DNA from 4 places in the Pseudomonas sp. SZ40 genome. Region 4 is predicted to be linked to each of the others. Evidence: riboswitches for the same ligand, from Rfam matches in the RefSeq annotation. Region 4 holds a riboswitch; each other region holds the start of a gene.
What was found. A riboswitch is a leader RNA that binds a small molecule or an ion and turns the genes downstream of it on or off. The one in region 4 is predicted to bind cobalamin.
Positions count from the first base shown of each region.

Region 1: another riboswitch for cobalamin. It lies ahead of ACT9T4_RS07675 (CbtB domain-containing protein); the one in region 4 lies ahead of ACT9T4_RS14360 (TonB-dependent receptor).
Region 2: another riboswitch for cobalamin. It lies ahead of cobO (cob(I)yrinic acid a,c-diamide adenosyltransferase); the one in region 4 lies ahead of ACT9T4_RS14360 (TonB-dependent receptor).
Region 3: another riboswitch for cobalamin. It lies ahead of cobG (precorrin-3B synthase); the one in region 4 lies ahead of ACT9T4_RS14360 (TonB-dependent receptor).

Region 1 is NZ_JBQWIF010000006.1:133,477-138,935, reverse strand. Features, by position in the region: gene ACT9T4_RS07700 (PAS domain-containing sensor histidine kinase) at 1-776, shown strand, start outside; gene ACT9T4_RS07695 (hypothetical protein) at 778-1,092, shown strand; gene cobM (precorrin-4 C(11)-methyltransferase) at 1,055-1,828, opposite strand; gene ACT9T4_RS07685 (cobalamin biosynthesis protein) at 1,956-2,363, opposite strand; gene ACT9T4_RS07680 (CbtA family protein) at 2,360-3,079, opposite strand; gene ACT9T4_RS07675 (CbtB domain-containing protein) at 3,090-3,275, opposite strand; cobalamin riboswitch at 3,376-3,577, opposite strand; cobalamin riboswitch at 3,696-3,879, shown strand; gene cobW (cobalamin biosynthesis protein CobW) at 3,976-5,025, shown strand; gene cobN (cobaltochelatase subunit CobN) at 5,099-5,459, shown strand, end outside.
Region 2 is NZ_JBQWIF010000030.1:41,078-46,536, reverse strand. Features, by position in the region: gene ACT9T4_RS20340 (hypothetical protein) at 1-296, shown strand, start outside; gene ACT9T4_RS20335 (DNA-3-methyladenine glycosylase I) at 312-1,031, shown strand; gene ACT9T4_RS20330 (NAD-dependent deacylase) at 1,031-1,810, shown strand; gene ACT9T4_RS20325 (C40 family peptidase) at 1,865-2,497, shown strand; gene ACT9T4_RS20320 (C40 family peptidase) at 2,634-3,161, shown strand; cobalamin riboswitch at 3,295-3,526, shown strand; gene cobO (cob(I)yrinic acid a,c-diamide adenosyltransferase) at 3,673-4,299, shown strand; gene ACT9T4_RS20310 (cobyrinic acid a,c-diamide synthase CobB) at 4,296-5,459, shown strand, end outside.
Region 3 is NZ_JBQWIF010000025.1:15,326-20,784, reverse strand. Features, by position in the region: gene cbiE (precorrin-6y C5,15-methyltransferase (decarboxylating) subunit CbiE) at 1-338, opposite strand, end outside; cobalamin riboswitch at 474-811, shown strand; gene cobG (precorrin-3B synthase) at 908-2,263, shown strand; gene ACT9T4_RS18440 (precorrin-8X methylmutase) at 2,260-2,892, shown strand; gene ACT9T4_RS18435 (precorrin-2 C(20)-methyltransferase) at 2,901-3,653, shown strand; gene cobJ (precorrin-3B C(17)-methyltransferase) at 3,822-5,459, shown strand, end outside.
Region 4 is NZ_JBQWIF010000016.1:34,682-40,140, reverse strand. Features, by position in the region: gene ACT9T4_RS14370 (L-talarate/galactarate dehydratase) at 1-781, opposite strand, end outside; gene ACT9T4_RS14365 (LacI family DNA-binding transcriptional regulator) at 1,090-2,133, opposite strand; cobalamin riboswitch at 2,248-2,452, shown strand; gene ACT9T4_RS14360 (TonB-dependent receptor) at 2,563-4,701, shown strand; gene ACT9T4_RS14355 (ABC transporter ATP-binding protein) at 4,751-5,459, shown strand, end outside.

The sequences.
Region 1 (5,459 bases), on a different contig from region 4:
GCAAGCTGCTCGAGGTGCAGGCCGTCGGGCGTGACGACACGGAACTGCAGAAGGCCCGGCAGATGCTCAATCAGAGCGCCAAGATGGCGGTGCTGGGCGAGATGGCCACCGGGCTGGCCCACGAGATCAACCAGCCGCTGAACGTCATGCGCATCGCCCTGACCAACACCCTGAAGGGTGTGGAAAACGGTTCGGCCAACCCTGATTACCTGAAGAACAAACTGGGGCGTATCGAGCAGCAGATCACCCGGGCGGCGAAGATCGTCAACCACATGCGCATCTTCGGGCGGCGCTCCGAGGTCGAGGACGATCTGTTCAGCCCCGACGAGGCCATCGAGGGCGCCCTGACGCTGATTCGCGAAGGCGAAATCGCCCGCGATATCGACCTGACCCTCGACCTCTGCGGTTCTCCACAAGTGCGTGGTCATGCCGACCAGCTCGAGCAGGTCATCATCAACCTGCTGGTCAACGCCAAGGATGCGCTGCTCAGCGCACGGGAAAAGGAGCCCGAACTGGAGCCGCGCATCCTCCTGCGCAGCGAGCTCAGCGAGGACAAGGTGGTCGTGCAGGTTCAGGACAATGCGGGCGGTATCGACCCACTGCTGCTGGATCGGGTCTTCGATCCGTTCTTCACCACCAAGCCAGTGGGCAAGGGCACCGGGCTGGGGCTGTCGGTCAGCTACGGGCTGGTCAACCAGATGGGTGGCAAGCTCAGCGTGAGCAATCAGGAGGGTGGCGCCTGCTTCCGTATCGAGCTGCCGGTGGTCGTCACCTGACATGAGCGACTGGGTGGATGCGTTGTACCGCTGTTGCGACGGCGTGCTGAGTGGCGATCAGGCGCTGATCGGGCAACTGCGCGGGGCCGGCTTCGACTGCCGTGAGGGCTGCTGGAGTTTCCGTCTGCCCGCGCTGCATGCCTGGCTGATCGATCAAACGGCCACCCGTAACGAGCCTGATTACCCGAGCTTCCTGCAGCGCCTGTACGCCAGCGATCTCAACGCTCGTCTCGCCCGCCAGGGCGCGCAGATCGTCATCGCCGACAATCGCGGCAAGGTCAGCGAGAGTCTGTATCGTCTGCAACGCCTGCCCTGAACAGGTGGCGATGGCGCTCGTTGTACAGCGCCGAGTCGGCGAAGTCGTCGGCGCCCAGCACCCTGCCGACCAGAATCAGCGCGGTGCGACGAAAGCCCTTGGCGCTGACCTTGGCCTCGATATCGGCGAGGGTGCCGAGCACCCAGTCCTGATCCGGCCAGCTGGCGCGATGCACCACCGCGATCGGGCAACTGGCCCCATAGTGAGGCAACAGGTCGCCGACGATCTTCGGCAGATGCTGAACACCCAGGTGGATCGCCATGGTCGCACCGTGCCGCGCCAGATCGTGCAACTGCTCGCCTTCGGGCATCGGTGATTTGCTGGCATAGCGGGTGAGGATCACCGTCTGGGAAACCGCCGGCAGCGTCAGCTCGCTTTCCAGCAGTGCGGCGCAGGCTGCCGTGGCCGTGACGCCGGGGATGATCTCGAAGGGAATGCTCAGGGCGCGCAGGTGACGAATCTGCTCACCGATGGCGCCGTACAGAGATGGGTCTCCCGAATGCACCCGTGCCACGTCCTCGCCGCGTGCATGAGCCGCCTGCAGCAGGGCGACGATTTCATCGAGATGCAATTCGGCGGTGTTCACCACCAGGCTGGCCTGATGGCCGTCGAGCAGCGCTTCCGGCACCAGGGAGCCGGCGTAGAGAATTACCGGGCAGGAGCGAATCAGGCGCTGGCCCTTCACGGTGATCAGTTCGGGGTCGCCGGGGCCGGCGCCGATGAAGTAGACGGTCATGCGAATCCTGGGTGTAGGGTGGAAGAGGCTTTTCTCCTCCACCGTGTTGTTCGGCTTATCCGGTCACTCGGCGGGGGATCGCCATCCGGCGGATCGAGAAAGCGTGGACTACGCGTCCCGATCCACCCTACGGATCGCTGCGGGCAACGGCCAGTGTGGCGTTAGCGCTCTTGCGCTTGGTTATCCACAGGCGAGCGGGGCGATTGCTCAAGCGCTCGACCAAGGCCAGGGCGCTGGCTTCGGCAACGCTCGGGCTGCCAGTGACATGCAGGGCGATGGCCGAGGTCTGGCTCAGGCGCTCATGGTAACCCGTCAGCGCATCGGTGGGCAGGAAGCTGATGGGCAGGCCCAGATGCTCGGCCAACTGCAGCAACCCGGGCTCGTCAGCCTTGTGGTCGCTGCTGGCCAGGGCCGTCAGCTCGGCAGTGCTCGAGCCATGCTCGGCCAGCGTATCGTCGAGCAAGGCCAGCAGCTCGCTCAGCGAACACCCGCGCCGGCAACCCAGGCCGGCGACGAGGGTCGAGCGCTCGTTCATTCTGCGTGTCGAGTGCGGCCATGGAACCAGGCGGCAGCCAGCCCCAGAGCAGCCCAGAACGCAGCGTTGGTGAGCAGCGAGGCAAGGATGAATTCGTGCTCCAGCGCTTCGGGTGCCAGGCTTTCATGCACCTCAGGCTGCGGTGCGCCGATCACATGGGGCAGCGCCAGAATCACCAGGCCAAGTATGCGCAGCAGCCAGTTGTTGCCAAATGCCAGCAGCGCCAGCCCGGCCGCGGTCGAAGCTGCGGTACCGATCCACCAGTACTGGCGCAGCAGCAATTCGGCCGCAGCGGTACCTGGCAGCTCCGGCGGCAAGCCGCTCGAGGGCGCCAGCACGAAGGTGGCGAAACCGGCCAGGCCCCAGAGCAGGCCCTGCCAGGTTCTCTCGGGGGCGCGCAGGGTGAACAGGCCGGCGAGCATCAGCGCGAAGCCCACACCTACCACCAGGTTGCTCAAGCCTGTGGATAACAGCCGTTGCCAGCCATCTTCCGGTGCCCATGCTTCACCGTCATGGCTGTGAGCGCCAGCGGCGCCATGATCGTGAGCAGCGCTTGCGGTGTCGTGGTTGTGTTCGATGCTGGCCGCGGGCTCGGCGACTTCGAACGTCTCGGCATGCAGGATCAGCGGGGTTATCCACAGGCTCTGCAGCACGGTCAGCACGATGGCAGCGAGCAGGCCGGCGAAGCCTGCGGTCTGGGCGATGCGCTTGATCATCCTGGCGTCCTCAGTGGCACGGGAACGCGGCGCTATGCCGGGTATCGTGGGCCGCATTGTGCAAGGCTTCGACGTGGGAGAAGCCGGCGAAGAAGATCAGCACGGCGCCCAGCGCGCAGCTGCCAACGGCAAGCAGAATACGCTGTGACAGGGGAAGTGCAGGTGCGCTGGAGTGCGAGATGGCGCTGCTGGACATGGTCGTGAACCTTCACTATGAGGTGAACGGCACAGCAGGGACGCAGCGAGCCCGCCCGCATAACGGGCAGTTATCGGCGCGTGCCCGCCCACCGCGGGTTGCCAAACAGAGGATTCAGGCCGGTCTCCGGGCTCACGATGATCACTGGGCAGTGATGAGGATCGGCCTTCCCATGCTTTCGCACAGTGGCCACGACGATCCTGACATTCGCTTACCGTTGCGGGGGCAGCGCCGGACTCTAACCGGCTTCCCGTTTCACCTCACGCACGGCGGCGTGAGACACCTGAAACAACCGCGCAAGAACACCACGAAGCGGCAAGTGCGTCAATATGTTGCAGATTCAGGCTCTGTGGACGTTTCAGCACGACCGCGCTGAAACGTCCACGGACCCTAGCGATTGACCGTGTCGCAGGCTCTGCGTAGCCTTGTGCTCTTCGAGGTTCTCCATCGATAGGTATGGAGCTAAGAGGGAACACGGCAAGCCGTGGCTGCCCCCGCAACTGTAAGCAGCGAGCGCATCGCCAATCGCCACTGGGAAACCGGGAAGGCCGGCTACGCGCCATGACCTGTGAGCCAGGAGACCTGCCTCGATAACGCTTTCGACAACCGGGCGGGGTGATCCGGTGATGCCTTCGCCAGCCTCGGCTGGCGCCTGCCATCCTATTGCCCGCTCGCCGTTCATTCAGACGCAGGGCCAATCATGAAAACGCTCGCCAAACTACCCGTCACCATCGTCACCGGCTTCCTCGGTGCTGGTAAGACCACCTTGCTGCGGCACATGCTTGAAAACGCCGAGGGCCGTCGCATTGCGGTGATCGTCAACGAGTTCGGCGAACTGGGTATCGACGGTGAGATCCTCAAGCAATGCACCATCGGCTGCACCGAGGAAGAAGCCAACGGTCGGGTTTTCGAACTGGCCAACGGCTGTCTGTGCTGCACCGTGCAGGAAGAGTTCTTCCCGGTGATGCGCGAACTGGTGGAGCGTCGCGGCGACCTCGACCATATCCTGATCGAAACCAGCGGCCTGGCCCTGCCCAAGCCACTGGTCCAGGCCTTCAACTGGCCGGAAATCCGCAACGCCTGCACCGTCGATGCGGTGATCACCGTGGTCGACAGCCCGGCGGTGGCTGCCGGCACCTTCGCTGCCTTCCCCGATCAGGTCGATGCCCAGCGCAAGCTCGACCCCAACCTCGATCATGAGTCGCCCCTGCACGAACTGTTCGCCGACCAACTGGCGAGCGCCGATCTGGTGATCCTCAACAAGGCCGATCTGCTCGATGCCGAGACCCTGGCAGCGGTGCGCGCCGAAGTCGGCGAAGAGCTGCCGCCAGCGGTCAAGGTGGTGGAGGCCCATGGCGGTTCGTTGCCGCTCAATGTGCTGCTGGGCCTGAACAGCGAGACCGAGTTGCACATTGAAGGCCGCAAGACTCACCACGACAATGAAGACGAAGACCACGATCACGACGAGTTCGACTCGTTCCACGTGGAACTACCGGAAGCCGATGAAGCCCGCCTGCTGGCCGCGCTGAAGGATGTGGTCGGCAAACATGGCATCCTGCGCATCAAGGGCTTCGTCGCCGTGCCGAACAAACCCATGCGTCTGCTTCTGCAAGGGGTCGGCCTGCGTTTCGACAAGCATTTCGACCGCGCCTGGAAGGCCGATGAAGCGCGGGTTACCCGCCTGATCGTGATCGGCCAGGAGCTCGACCACACGGCCATCGCGGCTGAGCTGAAAGCGGCGCTGGTATAACCATGATCGCCCGCAAGCGGGCTCCTGCGGTTCGCGTAGGAGCCCGCTTGCGGGCGATGCCTTAGGCGAGAATATGCACCTCCTGCGCACCCAGCCCGGCCAGTCGCTGCCGGCCGACAGCATCGCCGACCTCGGCCAGACCCCCGCCGAGCTGGTGGTGCTGTGCACCGGTGATTCGCACCTGTCGCTGCTGGCCGAGGTCGCCCGTCATCTGCCCGAGGATTACCCCAGCCTGCGCCTGGCCAGCCCGGCGCAGCTGAGTAACAACGCCTCGGTGGACTTCTACGTCGAGAAGGTCCTGCAGCATGCCAAGGTCATTCTGATTTCCGTGCACGGCGGTGTCAGTTACTGGCGCTATGGCATCCAGCGGCTGGTGGAGCTGGCGGGGCAGGGCAAGACGCTGATTCTGGTGCCTGGCGACGACAGCCCCGATC
Region 2 (5,459 bases), on a different contig from region 4:
CCTTGAGCGACAGTTACGATTTCGAGTTGTGGGCGCTGGGCGGTGAGATCACGCCAGGTACATACAGCCTGTCAGGCTCCAGGCTGGTCAGTCGTTATGCCATACAGCATGAGGGCGGCACGGAAATCTGGTCGGCGCTCAGTGATGGGGATGGCGCCGCATTCAATCTCAGGATCGACAGCATCGACGATTGGGGCGTGCGTGGCAGCTTCGACGGTCGCCTCAAGCGCCTCGGCGGCGAAGGTTTCATCGAGGTGAGCGAGGGTCGCTTCGCTGCACCGTTCAAACTCCAGTAGATCCCAAGGCAAACGATGCACGATTATCGATGGATGCATGAATATTGCGTGAACCGCTTCGGCTCGCTGGCAGCTCTCGAGGCGCGCTTGCCACAACCGGCTTCTGACAAGAAGCTGCGGGCCCTGGGTGATGATCGCTATCTGTCGATCATGAGCCTGCGCATCTTCCGGGCGGGTCTCAAGCACAGCCTGGTGGACGCCAAGTGGCCGGCCTTCGAGGAGGTTTTCTTCGGTTTCGATCCGGAAAAGGTCGTGCTGATGGGCGGCGAACGCCTCGAGCGTCTGATGCAGGACACTCGCCTGATCCGTCACCTGGGCAAGCTCAAGAGCGTGCCGCGCAACGCGCAGTTCATTCTCGACGTGGAGCGTGGTGCGCTGAGCGGGCCGGCTGCCGCCGTGAAAGCCACCACCCCGCGACCCGGCTTCGCCTTCGGTGCGCTGATCGCCGATTGGCCCGTGACCGATATCGTCGGGCTCTGGCACTGGCTGGCCAAGCAGGGTACTCAGCTCGGCGGCCTTTCTGCGCCGCGCTTTCTGCGCATGGTTGGCAAAGACACCTTCATTCCGTCCGATGACATGGTCGCCGCGCTCAAGGCCCAGAAGATTGTCGACAAGGTGCCGAGCAGTCAGCGCGACCGCGCGGCGGTTCAAGCTGCCTTCAACCAATGGCATGCGGAAAGTGGCCGGCCCATGTGCCAGCTGTCGGTGATGCTGGCCCATACGGTCAATCACTGATGCATCCGCTTCTGCCGCGAATCGCCTCCGCTATCGCCGATGCACAGCGGATCCTGATCATTACCGGAGCGGGCTTGTCTGCCGACTCCGGGTTGCCTACCTATCGTGGCCTCGGTGGTCTGTACAACGGCCATACCGAAGAGGGCGTGCCGATCGAAGTGGCGCTGTCAGGCGAGATGCTGCGTCGCGACCCGGCGCTGTGCTGGAAGTACCTGGCACAGCTCGGCACCGCCTGCCTGGCCGCCCAGCCGAATGCGGGTCACAAGGCGATTGCCGACTTGCAGGCCTTGAAGCCCGAGTGCTGGGTACTCACCCAGAATATCGACGGTTACCATCGTCTGGCAGGCAGCCCGGCGCAGCGGTTGATCGAAATTCATGGTGAGTTGGCGCCCCTGCACTGCCAGCAATGCGCTGGCGTGGATGAGCGGCTCGCCGAGCATCTGCTGCAGCCGTTGCCCCCGCTGTGCGGCAATTGCGGTGGCGTACTGCGTCCGCCGGTGACGCTGTTCGGCGAGATGTTGCCGGAAGACGCCGTCGGTCGCCTTTATGCGCAGTTGGAGAAGGGTTTCGATCTGGTGATCAGCGTCGGCACCAGTGCCAGCTTTCCTTATATAGTCGAGCCGCTGCTGCGCACACGACAGGCGGGCGGGGTGACGGTGGAGGTCAATTTGTCGCAGAGCGAGGTCAGCGATCTGGTTGACTTCAGGCTGGAAGAAAGGGCCTTAGATGTTTTTCCGGAACTACTGAGTCACATCGTTACTCATAATATTTGCAAATGATCCCGTTAGTGGGCATAGTCGCGGCTGTTCATTTTTCACGCCACGGTCGTGCCCATGCGCAAACGCTTCGCACCCCTCGTGCCTCTCGCACTTACGATGGTTCTCGCCGCCTGCGCTAACCATGCTCCACAATCCCAGATCGATGCCCCGGCCCAGGCTTCTCTGCCTGCCAGGCCAGTGGTTGCAGCGCCTGTTCTGGATCGCAACGATGTCGTCGAAGACGATGCGGTTGCCGACTTCGCCGACCACGCACCTTACGAGCTGCCACAACTGGCGGACAGCGTCCTCGAAAAAGGCCTCTCGCTGATCGGCACCCGTTACCGTTTCGGTGGCAATTCGGTGAAAACCGGTTTCGACTGCAGTGGTTTCATCGGCTATCTGTTCCGTGAAGAGCTGGGCATGGAACTGCCGCGTTCGACGCGTGAAATGATCAACATCGACGCTCCGCTGGTCGAGCGCAAGGCCCTGGAGCCGGGTGATTTGGTGTTCTTCAGCACCAACGGTCGCGGTCGTGTCAGCCATGCCGGCATCTATCTGGGCGATGATCAGTTCATCCATTCCTCCAGCAGCCGCAGCGGTGGGGTGCGTATCGACAGCCTGGACGATCGCTACTGGAAGCGCACGTTCATCGAGGCCAAGCGCGTCCTGGCTCTGGCGCCGACCGAGCACCTGGCGTCCCAGCACTGAGGCCTGAATGCCCGATCTGTCCGGATCGGGCAACATCTTGATAGTTTTCAAGCGACTGCAGCATAAAGCTAAAGCTTGCACTGCAGTTGTGAACGGGGCAGAGTAGGGCGCATTCAGGCTCCAGGATCGTCCGTCCATGACTGCCACCATCCGCATCGCCTTCCTGCTGCTCGCTGCACTGCTCAGTGCATGTTCCAGTCGCGCCCCCGTACCCGCTCCGCAGCCTGTGGTGATCGCGCCCGCTCCTGGCAATTATCAGGGCGGCGCCGACGACGTGCTGTTCCGTGCCCTGGGGCTCGTCGGTACGCCATACCGCTACGGCGGCAACACACCGGCCAGTGGTTTCGACTGCAGTGGGCTGATCGGCTATGTGTACCGTGATGCCGCAGGCATCCAGTTGCCTCGCTCCACCCGGGAGCTGATCAGCATGCGCGCCCCAGTGGTTGGCCGCGACGCCCTGCGCAGTGGCGATCTGGTGTTCTTCGCCACCAACGGTGGCCGGCAGGTCAGTCATGCCGGTATCTACGTCGGCGAAGGGCGCTTCGTGCATGCACCTTCTTCGGGCGGCACCGTGCGTCTGGACAGTCTCGGCAACAGCTATTGGCAGCGCACCTATATCGAAGCGAAGCGGGTGTTTCCGGTCGAGCTGGCCAGCCATCCCTGAGCGCCAGGCCAGCGTCCGCTGCAGCTCGGCCATGCTCCTTTGAGACCGCCCTGGGACCCTGCGTGGGTCTGGCTCGCCTGCCAGGGAGGCGGATTCTGAGTCTTCGATTGACGCTGAGGCGGCCAATCCTTACCCTTCGCGGCTTGCTTCAGGTGTCCCCGGTTTCGGCCGGGGGTGAAACTGGGAAGTCGGTGCGCCGCTGTTTCAACAGGCAGGCAAGGCCGACGCTGCCCCCGCAACGGTAAACGAGTCCAACCACGCTTCTCGCCACTGTATCGTCGATACGGGAAGGTCGCGTCGGTGTCCGCATTCTGCTGAGTGCGGTGCTCGCAAGCCCGGAGACCGGCCTGTCGCTTTTCCAGGTTTGCGCGGTGGGCGCGGCCGGTGCGCGGCCGACCCGGTCAGCTCCTGCCTGCTCCTGTGTGATTCCTTCATCGTCTGGCCTGAACCCGGTTTCCTGCCCGACCGTTTCACTGGCGTGTGCCGCGCGGCCTCGCGCAAAGGAGATCCCATGACCCCATCCCCAAGCCGAGAATCAGCAGAGCGCGACGCGCGGCACAACGCCCGCATGGCGCGCAAGAAAGCCCTGATGGACGAAAAGATCGCCCAGGCTCAGGACGAGTACGGCCTGCTGCTGGTGCACAGCGGCAATGGCAAGGGCAAGAGCAGCTCGGCCTTTGGCATGGTCGCCCGCGCGCTGGGGCATGGTCTCAAGGTCGGCGTGGTGCAGTTCATCAAGGGCGGCATGGCCACCGGTGAGGAGCACTTTTTCCGCCGCTTTCCCGATGAAGTCAGCTACCACGTGATGGGCGAGGGCTACACTTGGGACACCCAGGATCGTCAGCGGGACATCGAGAAGGCCGTTCAGGCCTGGGAGGTCGCCCGGCAACTGCTGAACGACCCGCAGATCGCTCTGGTGGTACTGGACGAGCTGAACATCGCCCTCAAGCACGGTTACCTGGACGTGGATGTGGTGCTGCGTGACATCGAGTCGCGCCCCGAGCTGCAGCACGTAGTGGCTACCGGCCGTGGCGCGCCACCGGCGCTGCTAGAGGCCGCGGATACCGTTACCGAAATGACGCTCGTGAAGCATGCCTTCAAGTCCGGCGTGAAAGCACAGAAAGGCGTGGAGTTTTGAGCGTTACAGCGTCTGTATCCGATGCGGGTGAGCGCGCGTCGCGCCACTGTCCGGCACTGTTGATCGCTGCGCCGGCCTCGGGGCAGGGCAAGACCACCGTCACTGCGGCCCTGGCACGCCTGCACACCCGGCAGGGCAAGCGGGTGCGGGTGTTCAAGTGCGGGCCTGACTTTCTCGATCCTATGATCCTCTCCCGTGCCAGCGGCCACCCGGTTTATCAGCTGGATCTGTGGATGGTTGGCGAGGCCGAGAGCCGCCGCCTGCTGTGGGAAGCCGCTGGCGAGGCGGACCTGATCCTCATCGAAGGTGTGATGGGGCTGTTCGACGGCTCGCCATCCGCAGCCGACCTGGCCCGCCGCTTCGGGGTTCCGGTGCTGGGGGTGATCGATGGCTCCGCCATGGCGCAGACCTTCGGGGCACTGGCCGTCGGCCTGGCCAGCTATCAGCCGGATCTGCCGTTCTCCGGTGTGCTCGGCAATCGCGTCAATCCCGGGCGCCATAACGATCTGATCCGCGACAGCCTGCCAGCCTCGATCCGCTGGTACGGCTCTTTGCCGCGTAGCGCCGCGATCGAATTGCCGAGCCGCCACCTGGGCCTGGTGCAGGCCGCCGAGCTCGCCGACCTCGATGTGCGTCTGGATACCGCTGCCGATGCTCTGGCACAGACCGCAACGGTTACCCTGCCGCCACCAGTGACCTTCGCTGCGCCGTCGATTGCAGCGCCATTGCCGCTGCTGGAGGGCGTGCGCATCGGCGTGGCCCGCGACGCATCCTTCGCGTTCACCTATCAGGCCAATCTCGATCTGCTGGAGCGAATGGGCGCGGCCCTGACGTTCTTCAGTCCGCTGGCAGATCAGAGCCTGCCCGAGGTGGACAGCCTTTATCTGCCCGGCGGCTACCCGGAGCTGCATCTGCAGGCGCTGGCCACCAACCGTTCGATGATCGAGGCCATCACCGCCCATCAGCGAGCTGGCAAGCCGATTCTCGCCGAGTGCGGTGGCATGCTCTACCTGCTCGACACACTGAGCGACGCGGCAGGCGAACGGGCGGAGCTGGCCGGCTTGGTGCCTGGCCATGCCCAGATGCAGAAGCGCCTGGTCGCCCTCGCGCTGCAGGCGGTCACGTTGCCCGAAGGGCTGTTGCGCGGTCACAGCTATCAT
Region 3 (5,459 bases), on a different contig from region 4:
CCCAGGCGAGCCGCCGCCAGCGAGCAGGAAGAAGGCGCCGGCAGAATGTGCAGTTCCTCGCTCGGCAGCTCACGGGCCAGGCTGGCACCGACACCAAAGAACATCGGGTCACCGCTGGCCAGCACGCAAACCGGCGTGCCGCGGCGCTCGAATACCGGGGCCAGGGAAAACGGCTTCGGCCAGGGCAGGCGTGTGGCACGGATACAGTGCGGCAACAGTGCCAGTTGGCGCTCGCTACCGAACACCTGCTCGGCGGCCAGCAACGCATGCCGCGCCGCCTTGCCGAGGCCGGGGTAGCCGTCTTCGCCAATGCCCACGACGGTCAGCCAGGGTGTCATGCGTTTTTCCTCATCCTAGAAACAGCCATAAGCTGCAAGCCTCAAGCGACAAGCCAACGAGTCGTCAGCAACCTGTTTCCGGCTTGGCGCTTGCCGCTGATCCACACGGCTTTTCATCCGGGTGGGCAAAGCGGGCATAATAGCGCCTTCGTCGGTGTCCGTCGGCTGCGTGGTACGTAGGCGCGGGCCTAAGAGGGAACACGATATAAAACGTGTTCAATATCTAGCGAGCTAGAGCCATGCAAGGCAGAAAGGGGCGAGAAAGCGGAGTTTACGACTGTAAATGAGCATTTCGAGTCGCTTTCTAACGCAGCAGGGCCGACGCGCAGCAGATATTGAGCAGGTTTTCAGCCGTGGCTGCCCCCGCAACTGTAGCAGCGAGCGCCTGTGCCAATCGCCACTGGGAAACCGGGAAGGCCGGCCACGCGCCATGACCTGCGAGCCAGGAGACCTGCCGACGGATTCAGTCGCATGTGCCCACACCGGGCGGGGTGTCCCGGTGATAGAAGCTCGTCCTTCTCTGGCCTATCCTCGAACGGATGCCCATGTGACCCGACCCCGGTGATCCGTTGAAACAGGCTTTTTGCATTCCATCCCCTGCTGTTCGCCCCTCGGCCTGTCCGGGGTTGCTGCGTATCGTGCAGGCGAAGGACGGCGGCATCTGCCGGATCAAGCTGGCCTGCGGGCGCCTCGATGCCACCGGAGCTGAGCGCATCGCCAGGGCCGCACAACGCCATGCAGGCGGCGTGATCGAAGCCACCAACCGCGCCAACCTGCAGATCCGCGGCATCCACGCCGGCAGTGAAGACGCGTTGATCGGCGAGTTGCTGGCCGCCGGCCTCGGCCCGCGCTCACCCGCTGCCGACGATGTGCGCAACCTGATGGTCAGCCCGGCCGCAGGCGTGGATCCGCAAGCGCTTGTGGATATCTCGCCACTGGCCATGCAGTTGCTGGCGACGCTGGAAAACACAGCGCATCTGCATGCCCTGTCGCCGAAGTTCGCCCTGCTGCTCGACGGCGGCGAACGCCTCGCGATGCTCGAACACCACCACGATATATGGCTCAGCGCGCTGCCGCTGAACGGCGGTATCGGCTATGCATTCGGGCTGGCCGGCTGCCCGCCCTTCGCAGAAGAAGATGCAGCCGCGTTGGCTGTCGTGCCGCAAGCCTCTGCTCACGAACTGATCATCGCCTTGCTCGACCTGTTCCTGGAGCTGGCCACGCCAGAGCAGACGCGCATGCGGCATCTGCTGGAAAACCATTCTCCTGCCGATCTGCTGCAGCGTCTGCAGATACGGTTGGGAGATGTGCTGCTGCCTGCAGGCAACTGGCGCCGCACCCCGGCGCAAGACAATGCCCATCTCGGTATCCATGAGCAGCGTCAGCCGGGTCTCGTGCATATCGGCGCCGCCGCTGTGCTCGGTCGGTTGGATGCCGAACAGTTACTCGGCCTGGCAGATCTCGCCCGCCGTTACGGTGATGGCAGCCTGCGCCTGACGCCCTGGCAAAGCGTATTGCTGACCAATATCCCCGAGACGGCTGCCGATGCAGTCATGCACAGCCTGCACGCACTCGGCCTGCTGACCGATGCCAGCGCGCCGCTGACCCGTATCATCGCCTGCACCGGCGCCAGCGGCTGTGCCAAAGGCCAGGCCGACACCAAGGCCGATGCCCTGCGCCTGGCCGACCGGCTACCCGCTGGCAGCGAGCAGCCGGGCATTCACCTCACGGGATGCAGCCGCTCCTGCGCCGCCGCCCATCGCACACCTTTCACCTTATTGGCCGTGGCCGAGGGTCGTTACGACTTGTTCGCCCGCCAACCGCTCGGCACCGGCTTCGGCCAATTGCTGGGCCACCACCTGACACCTGACGACGCCGCCGAATTGCTGGCCTCGCTCACCGCTACCCGGAGTTTCACCCGATGACCGATTACATCCGCGATGGTCAGGAGATCTATCGCCATTCCTTCTCCATCATCCGCGCCGAGGCCGACCTGAGCGCCATTCCGGCGGATCTCGAGAAGCTCGCGGTGCGGGTCATCCACGCCTGCGGCATGGTCGATGTGGTGCAGGATCTACGCTTCTGCGCGGGTGCCGGTGCGGCCGGCCGCCAGGCCCTCGCCAATGGCGCGGCGATTCTCTGCGATGCGCGCATGGTTGCCGAAGGGGTGACGCGCACGCGCCTGCAGGCCGGCAATCCGGTGATCTGCACCCTCAACGATGCGGGTGTACCGGAGCTGGCCAAGAAGCTCGGCAACACCCGCTCGGCGGTGGCCCTGGAGCATTGGCGCGAGCATCTCGAAGGCTCGGTGGTGGTGATCGGCAACGCCCCCACCGCGCTGTTCTATCTGCTCGACATGCTCGCTGCAGGCGCCCCCAAACCAGCGCTGATTCTCGGCTTCCCGGTGGGCTTCGTGGGCGCTGCTGAGTCCAAGGACCTGCTCGCCAGCACCTTCGCCGAGCATCGCGTGCCCTACGTGATCGTGCAGGGCCGTCGGGGCGGTAGCGCCATGGCCGCCGCCGCGGTCAACGCCCTGGCCACGGAGGTCGAATGATGACCGGCATGGACCGCCCCGGCAAAGGCCGCCTGCTGGGCCTGGGCGTTGGCCCGGGCGACCCCGAGCTGATCACCCTCAAGGCCCTGCGCCTGCTCAAGTCGTCACCCGTGGTCGGCTACTTCGTGGCCAAGGCCAAGGCCAATATCGGCCAGGGTGGCAACGCCTTCGGCATCATCGAAGGTCACCTGGACGACAGTCAGCAGCGCCTGCCACTGGTCTACCCGGTGACCACCGAAAAGCTCGAGCCGCCGCTGTCTTACGAGGACGTGATCAGCGACTTCTACGACACCTGCGCCGCCCAGGTCGCCGAGCACCTCGACGCGGGCCGCGACGTGGCGGTGATCTGCGAGGGCGACCCGTTCTTCTACGGCTCCTACATGTACCTGCATGACCGCCTGGCCGAGCGCTACGAGGCCCACGTGATCCCCGGCGTGTGCTCGATGCTCGGTAGCGCGGCGGTGCTCGGCGTTCCCCTGGTGTACCGCAACCAGAGCCTGTCGGTGCTTTCCGGCGTGCTGCCCGAAGACGAGCTGCGCGAGCGCCTGCGCGATGCCGAAGCCGCCGTGGTGATGAAGCTGGGCCGCAACTTCGAGAAGGTCCGCCGGGTGCTGCAGGACCTCGGCCTGCACGACCGTGCTCACTACGTGGAGCGGGCGACCATGGCCAACCAGCGCATCGTGCCGCTGGATGAAGTCGAACCGATGGCCTCGCCGTATTTTTCGATGATCGTGGTGCCCGGTGAGAAATGGCGGGGTTGAACCGAAACAGCTGTCTCGCAATAGGCACCTTTTCCGTAGGAGCCAGCTTGCTGGCGATATCGATGGCCAAATCGATAGTTGTGTTGCGGTTCGGATCGCTTCGCCGGCAAGCCAGCTCCTACATGATTGCAGCGAACTCGCCTGCCTGTTCCTGACAGTGGATAAACCATGACCTCTTCACCCGCCATCGTCATCCTCGGCCCCTCTGCGCTGGCCACTGCGCGACGCATGCAGACACTTTATCCACAGGCCGTGATCCATGGTCTGCGCGGGCGGGTCGAGGCCGACCAGGCCTACGAAGACTTCGGCGACACCCTGCGCAGCCTGTATCGCAGCGGCACGCCGATCATCGCCCTGTGCGCCGCCGGTATCGTCATTCGCAGCCTGGCACCGCTGCTCGCCAGCAAGGGCGCCGAGCCACCGGTGCTGGCCGTAGCCGAAGACGGCAGCGCCGTGGTGCCGCTGCTCGGCGGCCTGGGCGGCGTCAACCGCATGGCCAGGGAGATCGCCACGGCACTGGAGACCCGCGCGGCCATCACCACCAGCGGCGAACTGCGTTTCGGCACCTGCCTGCTCGACCCGCCGAGCGGTTATGCCCTGGCCGACCTGGAGCAGGGCAAGCGCTTCGTCTCCGACCTGCTGGGCGGCGAAAGCCTGCGCATCGATGGCACCGCGCCGTGGCTGAACGATGCCAGCCTGCCGCTGGCCGAAGATGCCGGCCGTACCGTACGGATCACCACCGAACAGCGCCCCGCGCAGCCTGACGAACTGCTGATCCATCCACGCACGCTACTCGTTCTGGTCAACCAGGCAGATGACCTTGCCGCGGCCATCCGCCAGGCATTCGAACAGTCGCGCCTGGCGCCGAAATCCCTGGCGGCTCTGCTCGCCCCCCAGGCACTGATCAGCGACAAGCGCCTGGCCCAGGTCGCCAGCGAGCTCGCCGTACCACTGCGCTTCGTCCGCGCTGACGATGGACTGCCACCTCGGGTGCACCGCAGCGAAAACCTGCAGGTGCTGCAGGCCGACTCGCCCGAAGCGGCGCAATCCATGGGCCGCCCCCGCGGTCGCCTGAGCGTGATCGGCCTGGGCCCCGGCGCCGCCGAACACATGACCCCCGCCGTTCGCCGCGCGCTGGACGAAGCCGAAGATCTGCTCGGCTACGAAACCTACGTGAAAATGGCCGAGCCGTTGCGCCCGGAACAGGTGCGCCACTGCAGCGACAACCGTGAAGAGCTGCAACGGGCCCGCCATGCCTTCGAACTGGCGGCCAGCGGCCGCCGCGTGGTGGTGATTTCCTCCGGCGACCCCGGCGTATTCGCCATGGCAGCGGCGGTGCTGGAGGCGTTGGAAGAAGCGGGCGCACCGATCGACTGGAACAGCGTCGAGCTGGAAATTCTGCCCGGTGTCTCCGCTGCCCTGGCCACCGCCGCCAAGGCCGGTGCGCCGCTGGGTCACGACTTCTGCCTGATCTCCCTGTCGGACAATCTCAAACCCTGGGCGGTGATCGAAAACCGCCTCGACCATGCCGGCGCGGCGGACCTGGCGATGGCCTTCTACAACCCGATTTCCAAAGCTCGCCCCTGGCAACTCGGCCGCGCCCTGGAAATCGTCCGCCAGCACCGTACGCCCGACACCGTGGTGGTGCTCGGCCGCGACATCGGCCGCCCCGCCGAAGCCCTGCGCGTGCTCGACCTCGGCGAGCTGACCCCGGACATGGTCGACATGCGCACCCTGGTGATCATCGGCTCCAGCCAGACCCGCCGTCTGCCCAGGGGCGATGGCGGCGAATGGGTGTATACGCCG
Region 4 (5,459 bases):
GCGTATCGAAAGCCGCCGCCAGGGCCGCGTGGCCTTCGGCGTCATAGCAGTCCAGCGGCTCTTCGATCCACACCAGGTTGTAGGCTTCGAACTGGCGACACATGCGTTGGGCGGTCGGGCGATCCCATTGCTGGTTGGCGTCGACCATCAGCGGGAAGTCGTCGCCCAGGTGGCGGCGTACGGTGCTCACGCGCTCGATATCGATGGCCGAGTTGGGTTGGCCGACCTTGAGCTTGATGCCACCGATGCCTTTTTCACGGCTCAGGTCGGTGTTCTTCATCAACTGGTCGAGGGGCGTGTGCAGGAAGCCGCCGGAGGTGTTGTAGCAGCGCACCGAGTCGCGCTGAGCGCCCAGCAGGCGTGCCAGAGACAGACCGGCACGCTTGGCCTTCATGTCCCACAGGGCGACGTCGAAGGCCCCGATGGCCTGGGTCGACAGACCGCTGCGGCCGACCGAAGCGCCGGCCCAGCACAGCTTGGTCCAGAGCTTCTGGATATCGCTGGGGTTTTCGCCGATCAGTGCCGGGGCGATTTCTTGGGCATGGGCGAACTGGCCGGGGCCGCCCGCGCGTTTCGAATAACTGAAGCCAAGGCCGCGATGGCCATCCTTGCTTTCGATCTCCACGAACAGCATGGCGATCTCGGTCATCGGCTTTTGCCGTCCGGTCAGCACCTTGGCGTCGCTGATCGGGTTGGCCAGGGGCAGGAAAACTGAAGCGATACGAATCCAGGCGATCTGATCCTGGTCTGCACAGCCTTGGGAAAGGGGTTGTTCGCTCACATTGATTACCTCGCTTGACGTTTTTGTTGGTGCCGCCAGGTGCTTCAAATCACTGACGTGAATCCGGACGTTAAGCTGATTAGGTAATCATTCAAGGGAATGGGCAGAGCTTCAGGGCTGCTTCAAGGCGAAAGCAGCCGTTCGTAGTCGGGGGCCAATTGGTGGGCTAAAGCGGATCGCCGCCCGGCCCACCCTACGGTTAGATGCGCGGCTGTAGGGTGGGCTTTAGCCCACCAAATCGAAGGTCCGCTTTCGCCACTAAACAGCCAAAGCCGAGTGAATTAGGGGCTGGATATGTGAGTCGACTCTCACGCACTTTGCCGTTCAACAATGCTAAAGCCGGTATCGATGCGTACTTTCACCGGCTCTTCATGGGGGTGATCGAGGCGTTGCACCAGCGCGCGGGCGGCCTGCACGCCGATGTCCGCGCCGTTGATGCACACGGTGGAGAGGGCGGGGTGCAGGTGAGCGGCGCTGCTCAGATCACCAAAGCCCATCACGGCCAGATCCTGCGGCACGCGAATGCCCCGTTCGGTGGCTTCCTCGAGTATGCCGTGGGCCAGGGTATCGGAACTGCACACCACCACATCGGGGCGCTCGCCACCGGCCAGCAGGCGCTGCAGGCCTTCGCGCCCCAGGTTCACCGTGGCCGGTGGCGGCAACACCACGCGAGGCACCTCGGCAATGCCCTGGCTCGCCAGTTCGCCGATCAGGCTTTCGCAGCGGCGGTGGCCGCGGGGGTCATCCAGGGTCACCACGGCGAAACGTCGATAGCCCTTGCCCGTCAGGTAGCGCGCGGTGGCCACTCCGACCGCCTCGTGGGAGAAACCCACCAGCATGTCCAGCGGCCGCGGCGCGAGATCCCAGGACTCGACGATGGGAATGCCCGAACGCGACAGGCGTGTGCGGCTGGCCTTGGTGTGCAGGGTGCCGGTCAGCACGATGCCATCGGGACGGCGCCGCAGGATGGCGTCGAGCAACTGCTCTTCGCGTTCGGCGCTGTAGTTGGTCAGGCCGATCAGCGTCTCGTGGCCGGCTTCGGTGAGGGTGTCGATCAGTGCCTGCACCGTGTCCGAGAAGATCGAGTTGGCAACCGTGGGCACCAGCAGGGAAATCAGCCGACTGCGCTGTTCGGCCACGCCGGTGAGCATGGCCGGTACGTAGCCGGTCTTGTGTACGGCTCGAAAGACCTTTTCGCGCAGTTCGGGGCGGACGATCTCCGGCTGGTTGAGCGTGCGCGACACGGTGATCGGCGAAACCCCGGCGACCTTGGCCACATCCGCCAGCGTCGGCGGCTTGCTTGGGGCACTAGAGGAGCGCCTGCCGGTCGCTCGATCATCGTCTCGCTGCATCCTGTGTTTCCTGGCCAACCCGAGTCGGGCGATGTTATCCCAGCAGGCGATGCTTTGGTGCACGGATCGCGGCAACTGCATGGCGATGATTGACGGCTCGACGCTTGGATGGTCAGATGCGCGCCAGTTTCAGGTGTCCCATGCCGCCGTGCATGGGGTGAAACGGGAAGCCGGTTCGTCATGAACATGATCAGTCCGGCGCTGCCCCCGCAACGGTATGCGAGCGAAGCATTCGAATGACCACTGTGCCACGGCATGGGAAGGTGAATGCTTCATGACCCTCGCGAGCCCGGAGACCGGCCCGAAACTTCAGTTTGGCAAACCCGCGGTGGGCGGGCGCAGGCCGGTTTCCGTGGGCTTCGTACGCCTGCGATTCCCTATGCGTTGTTCCCTCCGGGATTCATTCATTCCTGTTTCGAGTGGAACGACATGTCCCGATCTTCTCTGTTCTATGCCCTGTCGGGCAAATCCCTGCGCGTGGGCCTGGTGCCCTGCGTGCTGTTCGCCATGCCCGTGCAGGCCGCCGAGTCGGACGAGCCCTTGGCCTTGCCGTCGACGGCGATCACCGGCACAGCCGACGAGTCGTCGCAGCCGCCTGATCTGCACACGCCAACCACCTCCGGTTCGCGCCTGGGGCTCACCCCACTGAAAACGCCGGCAAGCACCAGCAGCCTCAGCGGTGCGCAAGTGCGTGGCCGCAATAACCTCACCGTACAGGACGCCGTGACCCGCACACCGGGCATCACCACGATCGGTACGCCCGGCAACGGTGGCACCGCGCTGTCGGCTCGCGGTTTTTCCGGGCATGCCTCGACCATGCAGCTGTACGACGGTACCCGCCAGTACATCGGCGCTGGCACCGTGACTTTTCCGGTCGATACCTGGTCGGTGGAGCGTCTCGACGTGCTGCGTGGCCCGGCTTCGGTGCTCTATGGCGAGGGCGCGACCGGTGCGGTGATCAACGTCATCCCGAAGAAGCCCTTCACGGGTGAGGTCCGCAATCAACTGCGCTTGGGGTATGGCAGCGATGATCGTCGCCAGGCTGCGCTGGACAGCGGTGGCTCGCTGAACGACGCCTTGAGTTACCGTTTCAGCCTCAACCAGCAGGCCAGCAACGGCTGGGTCGACCGTGGCGATTCCGAGAGCCTGGCGCTCAGCGCGGCGTTGCGCTGGGACGCCAGTGACGACCTGAGCTTCACCCTGTCCCACGATCATGCCGATCAGCAGCCGATGCGCTACCTGGGCACGCCGCTGGTCGATGGCCGTTTTCGCGAGAGCCTGCGTGAGCGCAACTACAACGTCGGGGACGCCGATATTCAGTACCACGACCAGATCACCCGTCTGGTCACCGACTGGCAGATCAGCGACACCCTCAGTGCCAGCAACCAGCTCTACTACATCAAGACCCAGCGCTACTGGCGCAATGCCGAGGCCTATCGCTGGCAGCCGGGTGATCTGGTCGAGCGTGGCGATTTCTGGCGCATCAAGCACACTCAGGAACAGGTGGGTGATCGCCAGAGCTTCACCCTCGACCATCCGCTGTTCGGGCTCGACAGCCGCAGCGTCGTGGGTGTCGATTACAACCGCATCCGTTTCGCCCGCCATCACGATTTCGACAACAGCCTTGGCGATGTCGTACCGCTGGCACAGTCCGACGGCGGCTCGTATCTGAGCAATGATCGCTACCGGCCGCGGGAGCTCAACCAGGCCAGGCAGTTCTCGTTGTTCGCCGAGAACCGTACCCAGCTCACCGAGCGCCTGTCTCTGGTCACCGGCGTGCGCCGTGATCAGGTGCATATCGATCGCACCGCGTTAGACGATGACTCGCGTGTCGATCGCAGCTTGAGCGGCGATAACTGGCGCGCCGGGCTGGTCTTCGAACTGACCCCGGAACTGTCGCTCTATGGGCAGTACGCCACCAGCACCGAGGGCGTGAGCAACCTGCTCACGCTGAGCCCGACCCAGCAGCAGTTCGACCTGAGCGAGGCGCGCCAGACCGAGTTCGGCCTCAAGCACGCATTCTGGGAGGGACGTGGCGAGTGGACACTGGCCGCCTATCACATCGTCAAGGAGAAGCTGCTCAGCCGTGCCACGCCAGCGGCACCGACCGAGCAGATCGGCCAGCAATCTTCCGATGGTCTGGAAGCCACGCTGGAGCTGGCGCTGGGGCAGGGCTGGCAGGTCTCTGCCAACGCCGCACTGGTGCGTGCCGAGTACGACGACTTCACCGAAGCCGGTGGTGACCGCAGTGGCAATCGCCCGACCGATGTGCCGCGCCGTACCGCCAACCTCTGGTTGAGCAAGGCGTTGAACGAACAGGTGGAGGCCGGTATCGGCGCCCGCTATGTCGATACGCGCTATGCCGATACGGCCAATACCGTGGAGATTCCTGGGTATACCGTGGTAGATGCCAACGTCGCCTGGCAGGTATTGCCGGAGGTACGCCTGGGGCTGGAGTTGAACAACCTGTTCGACCGCCAGTACGCCACCACCAGCAGCAGTGATGGCGAACAATGGTACTTGGGCCAACCGCGTTCGTTCTTCGTTACCGCTGACTACAGCTTCTAAACGCTGGCGCACCGGGCCATCCCGGTGCGCCCACAAGAAGGAGTCTGGCATGTCGACGCTACGTATCGAAAAGCTGTCATGGGCCGTCGAGAGTCGGCGCGCTGCGCCACGCTGGCTGTTGCAGGACATCGATCTGCATATCGGCGAGGGCGAGTTCGTCGGCCTCATCGGCCCCAATGGCAGTGGCAAGACCAGCCTGTTGCGCTGCGCCTACCGCTCCAGCGAGCCGGCGAGCGGCAGCCTGCATCTCGACGGTGAGAACCTCTGGCGGCAGAGCCCGCGCTGGAGTGCGCAACGCATTGCCGTGGTGCTGCAGGAGTTTCCCCAGGAGTTCGGCCTCAGCGTCACCGATGTGGTCGCCATGGGGCGCACGCCGCACCAGGGGCTGTTCGCCGGCGACAGCGCCGAGGACACCGCACTGGTAGCCCAGGCACTGCAGCAGGTCGGCCTGAGTGCGCAGGCGAGTGAGGCATTCGCCACCCTCTCCGGCGGCGAGAAGCAACGGGTGCTGCTGGCCCGGGCGCTGGTCCAGCAGCCCGGGCTGCTGATTCTCGACGAACCCACCAACCACCTCGACCCGCGTTACCAGCTGGAGCTGCTGCAGCACCTGCGCAGCCTTGGCCTGAGCACCCTGGCCAGCTTTCACGACCTGAACCTGGCGGCGGCTTTCTGCGACCGCCTCTATGTCGTGGCCGCTGGCCGCCTGGTCGCCAGTGGCACACCCAGCGAGGTGCTGAGCGCCGAGCTGTTGCAGCGCG